Regions from separate parts of the Streptomyces sp. NPDC006739 genome, predicted to be linked through region 1. Evidence: riboswitches for the same ligand, from Rfam matches in the RefSeq annotation. Region 1 holds a riboswitch; each other region holds the start of a gene.
What was found. Region 1 has a riboswitch for cyclic di-AMP ahead of ACFYMM_RS33260 (M23 family metallopeptidase). Riboswitches for the same ligand answer to the same signal wherever they lie in the genome.
Positions count from the first base shown of each region.

Region 1 (4,860 bases):
GGCGACCGCGGCATCGCCTCCGTCACCGCCGCCACCTTCTTCGTGCGCGTCATCATGTCGCCCTTCGCGCACCCCCTGTTCACCGTCCTGACCGGCATCGGCTTCGGCGCCGCCGCACTGGCCGCCGACCGGCAGCACGCGCGGCGCGTCCTGTTCCCGCTCGGCGGGCTGCTGCTCGCGATGAGCATGCACGCGTTCTGGAACGGCTCCTCGACCTTCGGCCAGTACGGGTTCTTCGCCGTGTACGGGGCGTTCATGGTGCCCGCGTTCGGGCTGCTGACCTGGCTGGCGGTCTGGTCGCGGCAGCGGGAGCTGCGGACCGTGCGTACGGAGCTGCCGGCGTACGTCCTGGCCGGGTGGCTGGGGCCCGCCGAGCCGCTCGCGCTCGGCTCGATGCGGGCACGCCGGACGGCCCGCGAGTACGCCGCCCGGCACTGCGGGGGCAGGTCCGCGGCGCGGGAGGTGGCGCGCTACGAGGCCTACGCCACCTCGCTGGCGTTCCTGCGGTACCGGGGGCGGCGCGGGCGGGCGGGCGCCGACTTCGCCGTACGCGAAGGGGAGTTGCTGACCGAGCTGTGGAGCCGGCGGCAGGTGGCGCGGCCGGCCCTGGAGTACGCGGCCCTGACCGCGGCCACGGTGCCCCGGGCCGGGCAGGGGTACGGGTACGGGTACGGCCAGGGGTACGGATACGGGTACGGGTACGGATACGGGTATCCGGCGGTGGACCACGCCGCATACGACCCGTACGACCCGTACACCCCCTACAACCCGTACCGGTCGTAGTTCAGGCCGACGCCTGGGCTACGACCCGTACGACCCGTACACCCCCTACAACCCGTACCGGTCGTAGTTCAGGCCGACGCCTGGGTCAGGCGCTCGACCTCCGCCTCCGAGAGCGTCAGCTCCGCCACTCCCAGCAGGGCCGGCAGCTGTTCCACCGTGCGGGCCGAGGCGATGGGGGCCACGACCGTCGGCTGGGCGGTGAGCCAGGCCAGGGCGACCGTGGCCACGGGGGCGTCATGGGCGGTGGCGATCTCGTCCAGGGCGGTGAGGACCTGCCGGCCGCGCTCGGAGTCGAGGTGCTTGGCGGCCGATCCCGCCCGCGCGCTGTCCACCGTCGTACCGGGACGGTACTTGCCGGTGAGGAACCCCGAGGCGAGCGCGAAGTACGGGACGGCCGAGAGGCCCGTGCGGGCGGCGAGGTCACGCAGGGCGCCCTCGTAGGTGTCGCGGGAGACCAGGTTGTAGTGCGGCTGGAGCGCCACGTACCGGGCCAGGCCCTCGCGGTCGGAGAAGTCCAGGGATTCCTGGAGGCGTTCGGCGCTGATGTTGGAGGCGGCGATGTGCCGCACCTTGCCCGCCTTCACCAGCTCGTCGAGGGCGCCGATGATCTCCTCGACCGGCACCTCGGGCTTGTCGAAGTGGGTGTAGTAGAGGTCGATGTAGTCGGTGTCCAGACGGCGCAGGGAGGCGTCGGCCGCGGCCTTGATGTTGGCCGCGGACAGGCCCTGGTACTCCGGGTGCTGGCTGACCTTGGTCGCGATGACGACGTCGGAGCGGTTGCCGCGGGCCTTCAGCCACTTGCCGATGATCGTCTCGGACTCGCCGCCCTGGTTGCCCTCGATCCAGGCGGAGTAGGAGTCGGCGGTGTCGACGAAGTTGCCGCCCGCGGCCGCGTAGGCGTCGAGGACGGCGAAGGAGGCCTGTTCGTCGGCGGTCCAGCCGAAGACGTTGCCGCCGAGGGCGAGCGGGAAGACCTCGAGGTCGGAGGAGCCGAGCTTGCGCAGAGAAACAGTCATGTCCCTCTTCAACGAGCACAACAGGAGGACTCATTCCGCCGGTCGTGCGAACTCTGCGTGAAGAGGGACGTGAGGGAAGGGGACGGTCAGGGGTTGAGGCCCTTGCTGCGCAGCCAGGGCATCGGGTCGATGCCGGTGGGCTGGCCGTCGGGGTGGACCTCCAGGTGGAGGTGGGGGCCGGTGACGTTGCCGGTGGCGCCGATGCGGCCGATGACGGTGCCGGTGGCGACCTTCTGGCCGACCTTGACGTTGATCGAGGACTGGTGGCAGAACCACAGCTCGGTGCCGTCGTCGAGGGTGAGGATCGTGCGGTAGCCGTAGGCGCCGGCCCAGCCCGCCTCGGTGATGGTGCCGCTGTGGATCGCCTTGATGAGCGTGCCCGTGGGGGCGGCGAAGTCGAGGCCGGTGTGGTAGCCGGAGGACCACATGGAGCCGGCCTGACCGAAGGTGCCGGTGATCGTGTAGGAGACGACCGGGAGCTGGTACTGCGTGGCCAGCTGGGCGAGCTTGGCGGTCTCGGCCTGCTTCTTGGCGTCGGCCTCCGCCTGCTGCTTGGCGTCGGCGGCCTTGGCTGCGGCCTCCTTCTCGGCCTTGGCGGCGGCGGTGGCGACCTGCTGGTCGGCGGCGGCCACGGCCGCGGCGGCCGCCTTGCTGTCGGCCTGGCCCTGCTGCCGCCCGGCCTGCGCCATGATCCTGTTGCGCAGCGTCTCCCCGGCCGAGCCGCTCCTGCCGCTCTCGGTGGAGACCGTGGCGACGTTGCCGAGGGCGCTCGCGGGGGCCTTGGAGGCGCCGGAGTGCTCACCGAACAGGGAGGTGACGGAGGACAGGTCGGGCAGCGAGATGGATACCGGCGGCTTGCCCGTGTTGGCGCTGGCCATGCCGCCCGCGCCGACGGCGGCTATGACGCCGACGCCCAGGACCGTGGAGCTGCGGGCGAGTCCGCCCCCGCGCTGCTTGCCGACGCGGTGCCTGCCGCGCACCGGGTTGAGCGAGTCCTCGGTGGGGTTCCACTCCTCCCACGGGCCCTCATCGGTGCCGGGGCCGCCGTAGCCGAAGGTCTCACCGTCGCGCTGACTCGGCATGTACGGGGCTGCTGGGGCAGGCTGGTTGGACGCCACGCGGGCGCACTCCTCTCCTTCCGCCGCCTACCGGGTTAGCTGACGGGTTCGGAGCGGGAAGGTCTCCTACGCGCGTATACCTGCCGTGGACTCTGCGAGTTCGCGGCGGTATCCGCGTGATTCACCCCAAGGTGGTGGTTCCCCGGTTCCCTTGCGGGATTCGGCGCGTGCGCACGGAGCCGCCTCTTGTGACGGCTGGGACAACCGCGCTGCGTTATCGAACGTTAATAGACCTACCTGTCAGTTTCCAAGCTCTACTGCTTGATCATTAATCTTTTCGCAGGGGGACTTACCTGCCATGAGGGATGAAAATCGGGCGAGTTGGCCTCGGCTCGGCGCGAGGCGCGCACGCGGCCGGGCGTGGGGCCGAGCGTGGGGGCGCGCGTGGGCCGCGCATGGACAAACACTCAGGGCCGGAATCCATGTACTGGATTCCGGCCCTGAGCCTTCAGTAGCGGGGACAGGATTTGAACCTGCGACCTCTGGGTTATGAGCCCAGCGAGCTACCGAGCTGCTCCACCCCGCGTCGTTGACACCAGTGTACGCCATCCGCGGGGCGGCCCGCACACCCGTTTACCGGGGGGGGTCCGCTCAGGCCGGCAGGTGGGCGTTGGGCGCCTTCGCCAGGTCCTCGTACTCCGGCACCACCACGACCTGCGCGCCCGCGTCCGTGAGCACGCCCGTGCCGTCGGCCGCCGCCACGAAGGTGTCCGGTTCCCGCCAGGCGGTGACCACGCGCCGTATGCCCGCCCGGAGGATCAGTTCGGCGCAGGGCGCGGGGCGGGAGGCGCGGCGGGCGCAGGGCTCCAGGCTGCTGTAGACCGTGGCGCCCGCAAGGCGCGGGTCGGCGGGGTCGGTCTTGGCGAGGGCCGCCTCCTCCGCGTGGACCACCGGGTCGTCGCCCTCCCGGGAGTGGCCGCGCGCCAGTTCCGTGCCGTCGGCGGCGACCACCACCGCGCCGACGCTGAACGCCGTCCCGGAGGGCGGGCACAGCGCCGCCAGCTCGCAGGCGGTGCGCAGCCAGCGGCGGTCGGCGGCGGTGGGGGTCGCACCGGTGCCGGGGGCTGTGGGCTCGTAGCGCATGAGGACGACGTCCTCGATCCGGCGGGTTTCGACGAGCCTCAGCCGTCCGCCCTGGTACGCCCCCGGTCCGAACAGCCGCGGGGCGGCCGGGTCCCCGACGAAGAGCGGGGCCAGGACGAGCTGGAGTTCGTCGGCGAGGCCCTGCTGCAGGAGCTGGGTGTGGATGGTTCCGCCGCCCTCGACCATCAGCCGCCGTACGCCGCGCACGTCGTGCAGGTGCTGGAGGAGGGCGCGCCAGTCGAGGTCGGGGCCGAGGGTGACGACGTCGGCGGCGACGCCCAGGCCGCCCGCGCGGTCGACTCCGTGGTCCGTCGTGTAGACGATCTTCTCGCCGCCCGTGTGCCAGAACCTGGCCTCGGGGTCGAGGTCGCCGGAGGCGGTGACGGTGACCTTCAGGGGGTACTCGGGCCGGCCGGCGGCGAGCCGGGCCGCGCGCCGGGCGGGGCTGTTGACCAGCAACCGGGGGTTGTCGGCGCGGATCGTGCCGGCGCCGACCAGGATGGCGTCGACGGACGCCCGCACCTCGTCGACCCGGTCGAAGTCGGCCGGGCCGGACAGCAGGAGCCGCTCGGGACCGGTGTCGTCCAGGTAGCCGTCGAGGGAGACGGCGGCGGACAGCAGGACGTACGGCAGGGGCATCGGCGCGCTCGCTCTCGGAGGCGGTCTTGGTTCAAGTTTGAAACAAACCTACACTGGCAGCATGACGACCCGCTGGCTCACCCCCGACGAGCAACGCGCCTGGCGTGCGTACGTCGCCGCGACGCACCTCCTGGAGGACGCGATCGACCGGCAGCTCCAGCAGGACGCCGGCATGCCGCACCTCTACTACTCCATCCTGGCCAACCTCTCCGAGCAGCCCG
Region 1 covers NZ_JBIAGM010000021.1:118,213-123,072, reverse strand. Annotated here, with positions in the region: gene ACFYMM_RS33270 (PrsW family intramembrane metalloprotease) at 1-783, shown strand, start outside; gene ACFYMM_RS33265 (aldo/keto reductase) at 852-1,799, opposite strand; gene ACFYMM_RS33260 (M23 family metallopeptidase) at 1,886-2,917, opposite strand; cyclic di-AMP (ydaO/yuaA leader) riboswitch at 2,925-3,093, opposite strand; tRNA gene ACFYMM_RS33255 (tRNA-Met) at 3,370-3,443, opposite strand; gene ACFYMM_RS33250 (dihydrofolate reductase family protein) at 3,509-4,639, opposite strand; gene ACFYMM_RS33245 (MarR family winged helix-turn-helix transcriptional regulator) at 4,701-4,860, shown strand, end outside.

Region 2 (4,860 bases), on a different contig from region 1:
CCGCGCGAGGACCAGGACGACTTCCGTGACTGGGCGGGCATGATGCTGCGCCACACGAAGGCCGGTCAGGCGGGCGGGCCGCGCGGCGGGGTCGCGCGGTCGGTCAAGAAGATGCGCGGCTATCTCGCCGAGCTGATCCACCGCAAGCGCGAGTCACTGCCCGCCACGCCAGCCCCCGGCGAGGACCTGATCTCCGGTCTCATCCGCGCCTCCGACCACGGTGAGCACCTCACCGAGAACGAGGCCGCGGCGATGGCCTTCATCCTGCTGTTCGCCGGGTTCGAGACGACCGTCAACCTCATCGGCAACGGCACCTACGCGCTCCTTCGCCACCCCGGTCAGCGCCGCCGCCTCCAGGCGTCCCTCGCCCGGGGCGAACGGGACCTGCTGGAGACCGGCATCGAGGAACTGCTGCGCTACGACGGCCCGGTGGAGATCGCGACCTGGCGGTTCGCGACCCGGCCGCTCACCCTCGGGGGGCAGGACATCGCGTCCGGGGACCCCGTCCTCGTCGTGCTCGCGGCCGCCGACCGGGACCCGGAGCGGTTCGCCGACCCGGACGCCCTGGACCTCGCCCGCCGGGACAACCAGCATCTCGGGTACGGCCACGGCATCCACTACTGCCTCGGCGCCCCGCTCGCCCGGCTGGAGGGACAGACCGCGCTGGCAACTCTCCTCACCCGGCTGCCCGATCTCCAACTGGCGGAAGATCCTGCCGAATTGCGCTGGCGGGGAGGGCTCATCATGCGCGGGCTGCGCACCCTTCCCGTGGAGTTCGGCCCGGTCCGCTAGCGCCCGCGCCGCACTGACGTGAGGGAAGTTCAACTCTGTGATCTTCACGTGATCTGCGCGGCATTAACTTGTGACAAGTGATCGTCTGCCGATACGTTCACCCATCAGCGCGGCGGTGTCGACAGTACCCGCCGCGCGGGTCACCGCTGTCGCACGAAAGGCTTCCGCATGCTCTCCGGGAACGGTCGTCACCGTCGCCCCCGTCAGGCTCCGGCCCTCCTCGTCGCGGCCGGGGTGACCGGATCCGCCATCGCCATCCCGCTCCTCGGCGCCGCCTCCGCGAACGCGGCCGACGGCACCACATGGGACAAGGTGGCCCAGTGCGAGAGCGGCGGTTCCTGGAGCGCGGACACCGGAAACGGATACTACGGAGGCCTCCAGATCACCCAGGACAACTGGGACAAGTACGGCGGTCTCGACTACGCGTCCACGCCCGACCAGGCCAGCCGTTCGCAGCAGATCTCGGTCGCCGAGAAGATCCTCGCCGACCAGGGCACCACCCCGTGGGCCACCTGCGCCCTGCTCTCCGGTCTCACCTCCAACTCCGGCTCGGTCGCAGTGGACACCGGCGTCACGGGATCCGGCGGCTCGTCCGGCTCCTCGGGCTCCTCCGACTCCTCGGGCCTGTCCGACTCGTCCTCTTCCTCCGATTCCTCGTCGGGCAAGTCGTCCGGTTCCTCGTCGTCCGCCACTCCGACGCCGAGTGCGAAGGCGAGCACGGGCAAGGGGGAGAGCGCGGGCAAGGGGGCCGCAAGTGGCACCTCCGACACCCCCACCGGCAGCACGAAGTCGGACAAGTCCGCATCTTCCGGATCCGGAAGTTCGCAGGGAACCGACAGCTCGCCCACGGTCGCCCCCGAGGCCGACGACTCGGACAATCCACAGCAGACCGTCGGTTCCTGGGCGCTGGTCGACACCGGGGCGCTCAGCAGCGGCGGCCGTCACCGTGGCGACAGTGCCGACGAGGTCACGGACAAAAGCGTGACAAACGGTCAAAGCTCCAACGCCTCGGGCCGTCACGCCTCCCGCGCCGACGGGACCTACACCGTCCGCGACGGCGACTCGCTCGCCTCCATCGCCGACTCCCTCGGCCTCGACGGCGGATGGCGCGCGCTCTACGCGGCCAACAAGGCGGCCATCGGTACCGACCCGAACAACATCGCTCCCGGTCAGACCCTGGAAGTCGGTACGGAAACGGCCCAAAAGTAGGCGGAGTTGACGCCCCACTTCATGCCGATTGTCCGGTTTGGTGAAAGTGTGGGATGAGTCTCAGAAGCCCTGATCGTCTTTGAAATTCGCCGGATCACCTGTCTACGGTCATGACCGCTCGTCACCACGAGCCCCGGCTGTCGCAACGCCGAATCCTGCCAGCGGCCGCCCGGGAACAGTCGTCGCGTCAAGCGCCGTAGGCAGGAGCGGGGGACCCAAGGTAAGTGCCGGGTCCGGTGGTTGAGGCCCTTCGGGGCCCACGACCGGAACCGGCTAGGGGTGGAGCCACGCCTCCCAGGGAGGTGTGGCCGGGCAACTCAACCGGCCCGAACCCGACAGCTCACCTCGCAGGCGTCGGTGAGGGGATCCACCATGCTGTTTTCCGGCAAGGGCAAGCACCGTCGTCCGTCCAAGGCCACTCGCGTCATCGCACTCGCCGGTGTCACCGGCGCCGCCGTCGCCGCCCCGCTGATGGCGGCCGGCAACGCCTCCGCCGCCACCGCCTCCGAGTGGGACACCGTCGCCCAGTGCGAGTCCGGCGGCAACTGGTCCATCAACACCGGGAACGGCTACTACGGCGGTCTGCAGTTCTCCGCCTCCACCTGGGCCGCGTACGGCGGCACGCAGTACGCCGCGCAGGCCAACCAGGCCAGCAAGGCCCAGCAGATATCCGTCGCCGAGAAGGTCCTCGCCGCCCAGGGCAAGGGTGCCTGGCCGGTCTGCGGCACGGGTCTGTCCGGCGCCGCCTACAACGGTGCCGGCGCGGCCGGTTCGTCGAACTCCGGTTCGTCGAACTCCAGCGCGTCGAAGAGCGCCACCACCACCCGCTCCACCGAGCAGCAGGCCGCCAACCGCTCCAGCGAGCGTCCCGCCGCCACCAAGACCGTCACCACCCCGACCGGCAAGAAGGTCAAGAAGGGCGACGGCGAGTACAAGGTCGTCAAGGGTGACACCCTCAGCTCCATCGCCGAGAAGCACAAGGTCGCCGGTGGCTGGGAGAAGCTGTTCCAGCTGAACAAGGACATCGTCCAGGACGCGAACCTCATCTACCCCGGCCAGCAGCTGCACCTGAAGTAACCGACGGCCGCCCCCGAGGCGATACGCGGCCGACAGCCGAACCACAGCGTCCTCACCTCCGCCGCCCCCCAACGGTGGAGAGCGCGTGAGGGCCGCCCCTCCCGTCCCCACGGGCCCCCGCCCCGGTGCGTTCCCCCCCGTACGCACCGGGGCGGGGTTTTTTCTTCGCCCGCCCGCCATCCGCTCTTCTTCGCCGACCCCCTTTGTTCCGGACGTGAACAATAGGTACCGTCTCCTTGTCCACGGGGCGGTCGGTCGGTGGCCGATGCCCCCGGGACGGTTAGGCTCTAGTCGCAAGGCACCGCCGCAAGGCAGACAGCCCCGCACCAACAGCGTCACATCCAAGAAGGAGATGCTCGTGCCGTCCATCGACGTCGTCGTAGCCCGGGAAATCCTGGACTCCCGAGGCAACCCCACGGTCGAGGTCGAGGTCGGCCTCGACGACGGCAGCACGGGTCGTGCCGCCGTCCCGTCCGGCGCCTCCACCGGTGCCTTCGAGGCCATCGAGCTGCGCGACGGTGACCCGAACCGCTACCAGGGCAAGGGTGTCGAGAAGGCCGTCCTCGCCGTCATCGAGCAGATCGGCCCGGAGCTGGTCGGCTACGACGCCACCGAGCAGCGCCTGATCGACCAGGCCATGTTCGACCTGGACGCCACCGACAACAAGGGCTCGCTCGGCGCCAACGCCATCCTCGGCGTCTCCCTCGCCGTCGCCCACGCCGCCTCCGAGGCCAGCGACCTCCCCCTCTTCCGCTACCTGGGCGGCCCGAACGCGCACCTGCTGCCGGTGCCGATGATGAACATCCTGAACGGCGGCTCGCACGCCGACTCCAACGTGGACATCCAGGAGTTCATGATCGCCCCGATCGGCGCGGAGTCCTTCTCCGAGGCCCTGCGCTGGGGTGCCGAGGTCTACCACACCCTGAAGAAGGTCCTGAAGGGCAAGGGCCTGTCCACCGGTCTCGGTGACGAGGGCGGCTTCGCCCCGAACCTGGAGTCCAACCGCGCCGCCCTGGACCTCATCCTGGAGGCCGTCAAGCAGGCCGGTTACGTTCCCGGCGAGCAGATCGCGCTGGCCCTCGACGTCGCCGCGTCCGAGTTCTACAAGGACGGCAGGTACGAGTTCGAGGGCAAGTCCCGCTCGGCCGCCGAGATGACCGAGTACTACGAGGAGCTGGTCGCGGACTACCCGCTGGTCTCCATCGAGGACCCGCTGTTCGAGGACGACTGGGCCGGCTGGAAGGTCATCACCGACAAGCTCGGCGACAAGGTCCAGATCGTCGGCGACGACCTGTTCGTCACCAACCCCGAGCGCCTGGCCCGCGGCATCGAGGAGGGCACCGCCAACGCCCTGCTCGTCAAGGTGAACCAGATCGGCTCGCTGACCGAGACCCTGGACGCCGTCGAGATGGCCCAGCGCAACGGCTTCAAGTGCATGATGTCGCACCGCTCCGGCGAGACCGAGGACGTCACCATCGCCGACCTCGCCGTCGCGGTGAACTGCGGTCAGATCAAGACCGGCGCCCCGGCCCGCTCGGACCGCGTCGCCAAGTACAACCAGCTGCTGCGCATCGAGGAGATCCTCGACGACGCGGCGGTGTACGCGGGCCGCAGCGCCTTCCCGCGCTTCAAGGGCTGACCCAAACCGGGTTCAACCCGGAGTAAGCCTTAGCCAGTCGTACGTACGTCCCCGTACTCGGTCCCGTACCGTGTCCGGGGACGTACGCACGTGTGCAGCACGAAGCACGGGCGCGCAGCACAGGCACAGAGCAGAGCACAGGC
Region 2 covers NZ_JBIAGM010000017.1:138,080-142,939, forward strand. Annotated here, with positions in the region: gene ACFYMM_RS30175 (cytochrome P450) at 1-792, shown strand, start outside; gene ACFYMM_RS30180 (transglycosylase family protein) at 961-2,001, shown strand; cyclic di-AMP (ydaO/yuaA leader) riboswitch at 2,184-2,370, shown strand; gene ACFYMM_RS30185 (transglycosylase family protein) at 2,374-3,078, shown strand; gene eno (phosphopyruvate hydratase) at 3,431-4,717, shown strand.
Region 2: linked by a shared signal. The riboswitch ahead of ACFYMM_RS30185 (transglycosylase family protein) and the one ahead of ACFYMM_RS33260 (M23 family metallopeptidase) in region 1 are both predicted to bind cyclic di-AMP.

Region 3 (4,860 bases), on a different contig from region 1:
GTCACCGGCACCACCGAGCTGCACACGGAGCTGGAGCGCGAGCTGGCCGACTTCTGCGGCTTCGAGGCGGCCCTGGTCTTCTCCTCCGGCTACGCCGCCAACCTCGCCGCGGTGACCACGCTGGGCCCGCACGGCTCGCTCATCGTCTCCGACGCGGGCAACCACGCCTCGCTCATCGACGGCTGCCGGCTCGCCCGGGGCGCCACCCAGGTGGTCGGCCACGCCGACCCGGACGGGGTGCGCAAGGTGCTGGGCACCCACGAGGGACCCGCGGTCGTCGTCTCCGACACGGTGTTCTCGGTCGACGGAGACGCGGCGCCCCTGGCCGAGCTGGCCCGGGCGTGCCGGGAACACGGCGCGGGGCTGGTCGTGGACGACGCGCACGGGCTCGGCGTGCTGGGCGACGGCGGCCGGGGAGCCCCGTACGCGGCCGGACTCGCCGGGGACGGGGACGTCGTCGTCACCGCCACGCTGTCCAAGTCGCTGGGCAGCCAGGGCGGTGTGGTGCTCGGCCCCGCCCGGGTCGTCGACCACCTGGTCAACGCGGCCCGGACGTTCATCTTCGACACCGGTCTGGCCCCGGCGGCGGCGGGCGCGGCGCTGGCGGCGCTCAGGCTGCTGCGCCGTGAGCCGGAGCGGGCGGCGCGGGCCCGCGCGGTGGCCGCGGAACTGCACGCGCGCCTGACCGCCGCGGGTCTGGAGGCGGTGCGTCCGGACGCCGCGGTGGTCTCCGTGCGGGCACCGTCCCCGGAGGGGGCCGTGCGCTGGGCGGCCGACTGCCGTACGGCAGGCCTGGCCGTGGGCTGCTTCCGTCCTCCTTCCGTGCCCGACGGCATCTCACGGCTGCGGCTGACCGCCCGCGCGGACCTCTCCGGGGCCGAGATCGAACGCGCTGTACGTGTGATCGGCGAGACGCGACCATGAGTCGGCGTGACACGGCCGTGCGTCGCCCGGGCGGGAACCGGTCAGTACCCGGTCATCGGAGTGCGGCGACGAAGTCCGCCCAGCTCCCGGGGGAGAAGAGCAGCGCGGGTCCGGCCGGGTCCTTGGAGTCGCGCACGGCGAGCAGCCCGGTCAGCGGACCGGAGTGCGGCCGGGCCGTCTCCACGCAGTTGTTCGCTCCCGTGCTGTAGCTGCTGCGCAGCCAGCGCACGTCGTGCAGATCGGTACTGGAAGGTACGTTCCGAGGCATTGCGGTCATGGTGCCTCCTTACGCGCCGTCACCTATCCCGGCGATGTGATCCAACGTGTCCTCGGGTGAAAGGGCCAGGGCCTGAAGAGCGTTGAAGGCCTCCGAGTAGGCCTGGAGGTCTTCTTTCCGTTCGAGGTAGAGGCTACTCGTCAACTGGTCTAGAACAACCACGTCCAGATCAGAAGTGCTCGGAAATGAGAAAATAACGAAAGGGCCGGTGAGGCCGATGTGTGCCCCGGCGGCGAACGGCAGGACCTGGAGCCTGACCTGGGGCAGCCGCGCCGCCTCCATCAGCCGCTCCAGCTGCCGCGCCATCACCTCGGGACCGCCGACCTCGCGCCGCAGCACGGCCTCGTCCAGTACGGCGTCCAGAACCAGCGGAGGATCCCGGCGCAGCACGTCCTGCCTGGCCAGACGCACCTCGACGAGCGCGTCGAGCCCCTCCTCGTCCAGCGCGTCCACGGCCGCCCGGGTCACCGCGCGGGCGTACTCGGGCGTCTGCAGCAGCCCCGGGACGACCGAGGTCTCCAGCGTGCGCATCCCGCCGGCCTGCGACTCCAGGCTGATGAAGTCCCGGTAGGTGGGCGGCAGCACCCCCCGGTAGGCGTGCCACCAGTGATGCCGGCCGCGTCTGTCCTCCGAACCCGCCAACACCAGCAGCAACTCGCGCAGTTGGCCGTCGCGGACCCCGTAGGCGTCCAGGAGTAACCGCACATCGGCCGGTTTCACGCCACTGGCGCCGGTCTCGATACGGCTGACCTTCGACTGGTGCCAGCCCACCAGACGGGCCGCCTCACCGCTGGTGAGACCCGCGCCGGTGCGCAGCGCGCGCAGTTCCGCGCCCAGTTTCCGGCGGCGCACCGCGGGACCGTTCTGCATGGGGCCAACTCCTTACTCGCCATTACTCCTTACGGGCCGCCCGAATACCGTCTGCCGTCGCAGAGTTCACCGCTTCGAGCGACAGATATATGCATATCTCGGTGGATCGCTCGTCGTGACCGTCCGCTGATGGCAGTCTGGCGGCGAAGCACCAGTCCGGGACCGTACTCGAACCATCCGCTGCTTGTGGACTGCGGTCCCGCGGGAAAGGGACGACGTCGCCATGGCAGACCATCTGGAAGCATCCGTCACCCTGCCGAGCGATCCCGCCTCGGTCTCCGCGGCCCGTTCGTACGTGGTGGGCACGCTCGCCGAATGGGGCCTGCCCTCGGACACGGAAGCGGCCGACACCGTACGGCTCATCGTCTCGGAGCTCGTCACCAACGCCGTCCAGCACACCTTCGGCCAGTCGCCCACCTTCACGGTGGACATCGCCCTCCACCGCGACGAACAGCTGCGCATCGGGGTGACGGACAGTCACCCGCGCTTCCCGAAGAGACTTCCCGCCGCGGTGCAGCAGGACAACGGGCGCGGCATGGTCATCATCCGCTGGCTCACCGCGGAGTGCGGCGGCCGGATGCGGGTCCGGCCGACCCGTGAAGGGGGCAAGACCGTCTCCATCGAACTGCCCTGGACCGTCCGCGCCCACCCGGTGACGACGGCGGGGCAGCAGGAGCCGTAGGGCCTTGCCGGGCCCTGGCTCCGCCGCCCCTTGCTCATCGGGCCCGTGACGGCCCGTCCGGGTCAGTTCACCCGGCCGTACCAGACGCTGCTGGTCCAGATCTTCTGCAGCCGCACCACGTCCCCGGTCCTCGGGGCGTGCCAGATCTTTCCCTTCCCGGCGTAGATGCCGACGTGGTAGACGCTGGACCCCGAGTGGAAGAACACCAGATCCCCGGCCTGGCGGTTGCCGGCCGAGATGTGGCGGGTCTTGTTGTACTGCTGGGCGGCCGTCCGGGGCAGGGTCTTGCCCGCCTTCTTGAACGAGTACAGCGTCAGCCCGGAGCAGTCGAACCTGCGGGGCCCGGTGGCGCCCCACGCGTACGGGGATCCCTTCTTGGACGCCGCGATCTGCAGCGCCTTGGTGGCCACGGTCGCGGCCGAGGCGTCGGTGGCGACACCCGGGACCACGACCGAGCCGCCGACGGCGGCGATGGCGAAGGCCGAGGCCGTACCGGCCCGGACCATCAGCGACGGGACACGATTGAGCGCAGTCATGCGCAACCCTTCGTCAGCCGCCTGTGAAGGATGACCTGTCGGATTCGGGCTGGCGAAGTTGCCCGGCCGCGTTGCCACGGCTTCACCCCAAGGACCGCTCGGAACGAACAGATGGACTGGTGAACGTCCGTTCCGGCGACCCGTCTTGCCTGGGTCCTCCACTCCTGCCGATCCACTCCTGTCGACCGGTCATCCGGGCGGCGGCAGGATTCGGCGTCCGCACGGACCGCCCCGCCGCTGTGGCGGGGGCTTGTCGTCAGACAGGGATCTTCACCCACAGCTGTACGAAAATCCCAACGCAACCGGGGATTTGTGGTGTTACTCACCACTCGCCCAATTGGGTGGACAGCACTGGGTGCGAGCCCCTGACGGGACGGCAGCGCAGCCTCTGACCAGGGCAGATGTCGCTTCCCGCGGTTTTCGTACGGGCCTCTTCGCAACATCGGAACACCGGAAAAAGGATGCGCGGCTAGTCCGAACAGGGGTACGTCTTTTGGGTCGTTTCAGTTCAGTGGCGCGGGTGCAAGCGTCAACCGGCGCCGTCCGGGGGCACGGTGACGCGCGCGGTACGGCGCTCGCCGTCCAGCACCCGCAGCGCCCGCGCCAAGGTGGCCGCGTGCAACTCCGCCTCGCCCCGCCGGTGCATCAGGGCGAGCGCGTCGCGCAGCTCGGCCGCCTTGCGCACCAGCGCCTGGGCGGCCCGCAGACCGCTGTAGGTGTCGCCGTGCTGAGCTGGGTTGATCCGGCCCAGCAGGTCGACCGCCTCAAGGTAACGGTCGATCAACTCACCCTCGGCCCGGGTCAGCGCGGGCAGCGGCGGCAGTTCCGGTGGCAGCATCTGCGGCTCACCTCGCGTCCGGGGTGCCGGGCGGGATCCTGTGGCTGGGGACGATCCCATCCACCACCCCGTACTCCAACGCGCCAGGCGCGTCCAGCACGAGATCCCGCTCAAGATCCTCCCGCACCTGCTCCGGGGTGCGCCCGGTGTGCCGGACGAGCATCTCCTCCAGCAGTGCGCGGACCCGCACCATTTCCTCCGCCTGCAGGACCAGATCGCTGGGCTGGCCCCGCACCGGCTCGTCCAGCGAGGGCTGCTGGACGACCACGCGGGCGCCCGGCAGCACCTGCCGCCTGCCCGGTGTGCCGGCCGCGAGCAGCACCGCGGCCGAGGAGACGGCCTGCCCCAGGCAGAGGGTGTCCACGTCGCAGGTGACGTACCGCATCGTGTCGTAGATCGCCGTCATCGCGCTGAACGAGCCGCCCGGGGAGTTGATGTACAGCGCGACGGGCCGGTCCGGATCCGCGTGTTCGAGGTACATCAGCTGTGCCATCACGTCGTTCGCCGAGATGTCGTCGATGGGCGTGCCGAGGAAGACGATGCGCTCCTGGAGCAGCTTGGCGTACGGGTCGAGCGTGCGCTGTCCCTGGCTCGTGCGCTCGGTGAACTCGGGCAGGACGTAGCGGGCGGACGGCCGGGTGAACGGTGCGGGCATGGCATACCCCTCCTCGGGCGGAGCCTCCTACGGCTCAGCGTCTGTACAAAATGTACAGTACGTACGTGACGTTATGAT
Region 3 covers NZ_JBIAGM010000020.1:17,668-22,527, reverse strand. Annotated here, with positions in the region: gene ACFYMM_RS32030 (8-amino-7-oxononanoate synthase) at 1-924, shown strand, start outside; gene ACFYMM_RS32025 (DUF397 domain-containing protein) at 977-1,201, opposite strand; gene ACFYMM_RS32020 (helix-turn-helix domain-containing protein) at 1,211-2,071, opposite strand; gene ACFYMM_RS32015 (ATP-binding protein) at 2,295-2,753, shown strand; gene ACFYMM_RS32010 (C40 family peptidase) at 2,816-3,289, opposite strand; cyclic di-AMP (ydaO/yuaA leader) riboswitch at 3,293-3,515, opposite strand; gene ACFYMM_RS32005 (hypothetical protein) at 3,819-4,127, opposite strand; gene ACFYMM_RS32000 (ATP-dependent Clp protease proteolytic subunit) at 4,135-4,782, opposite strand.
Region 3: linked by a shared signal. The riboswitch ahead of ACFYMM_RS32010 (C40 family peptidase) and the one ahead of ACFYMM_RS33260 (M23 family metallopeptidase) in region 1 are both predicted to bind cyclic di-AMP.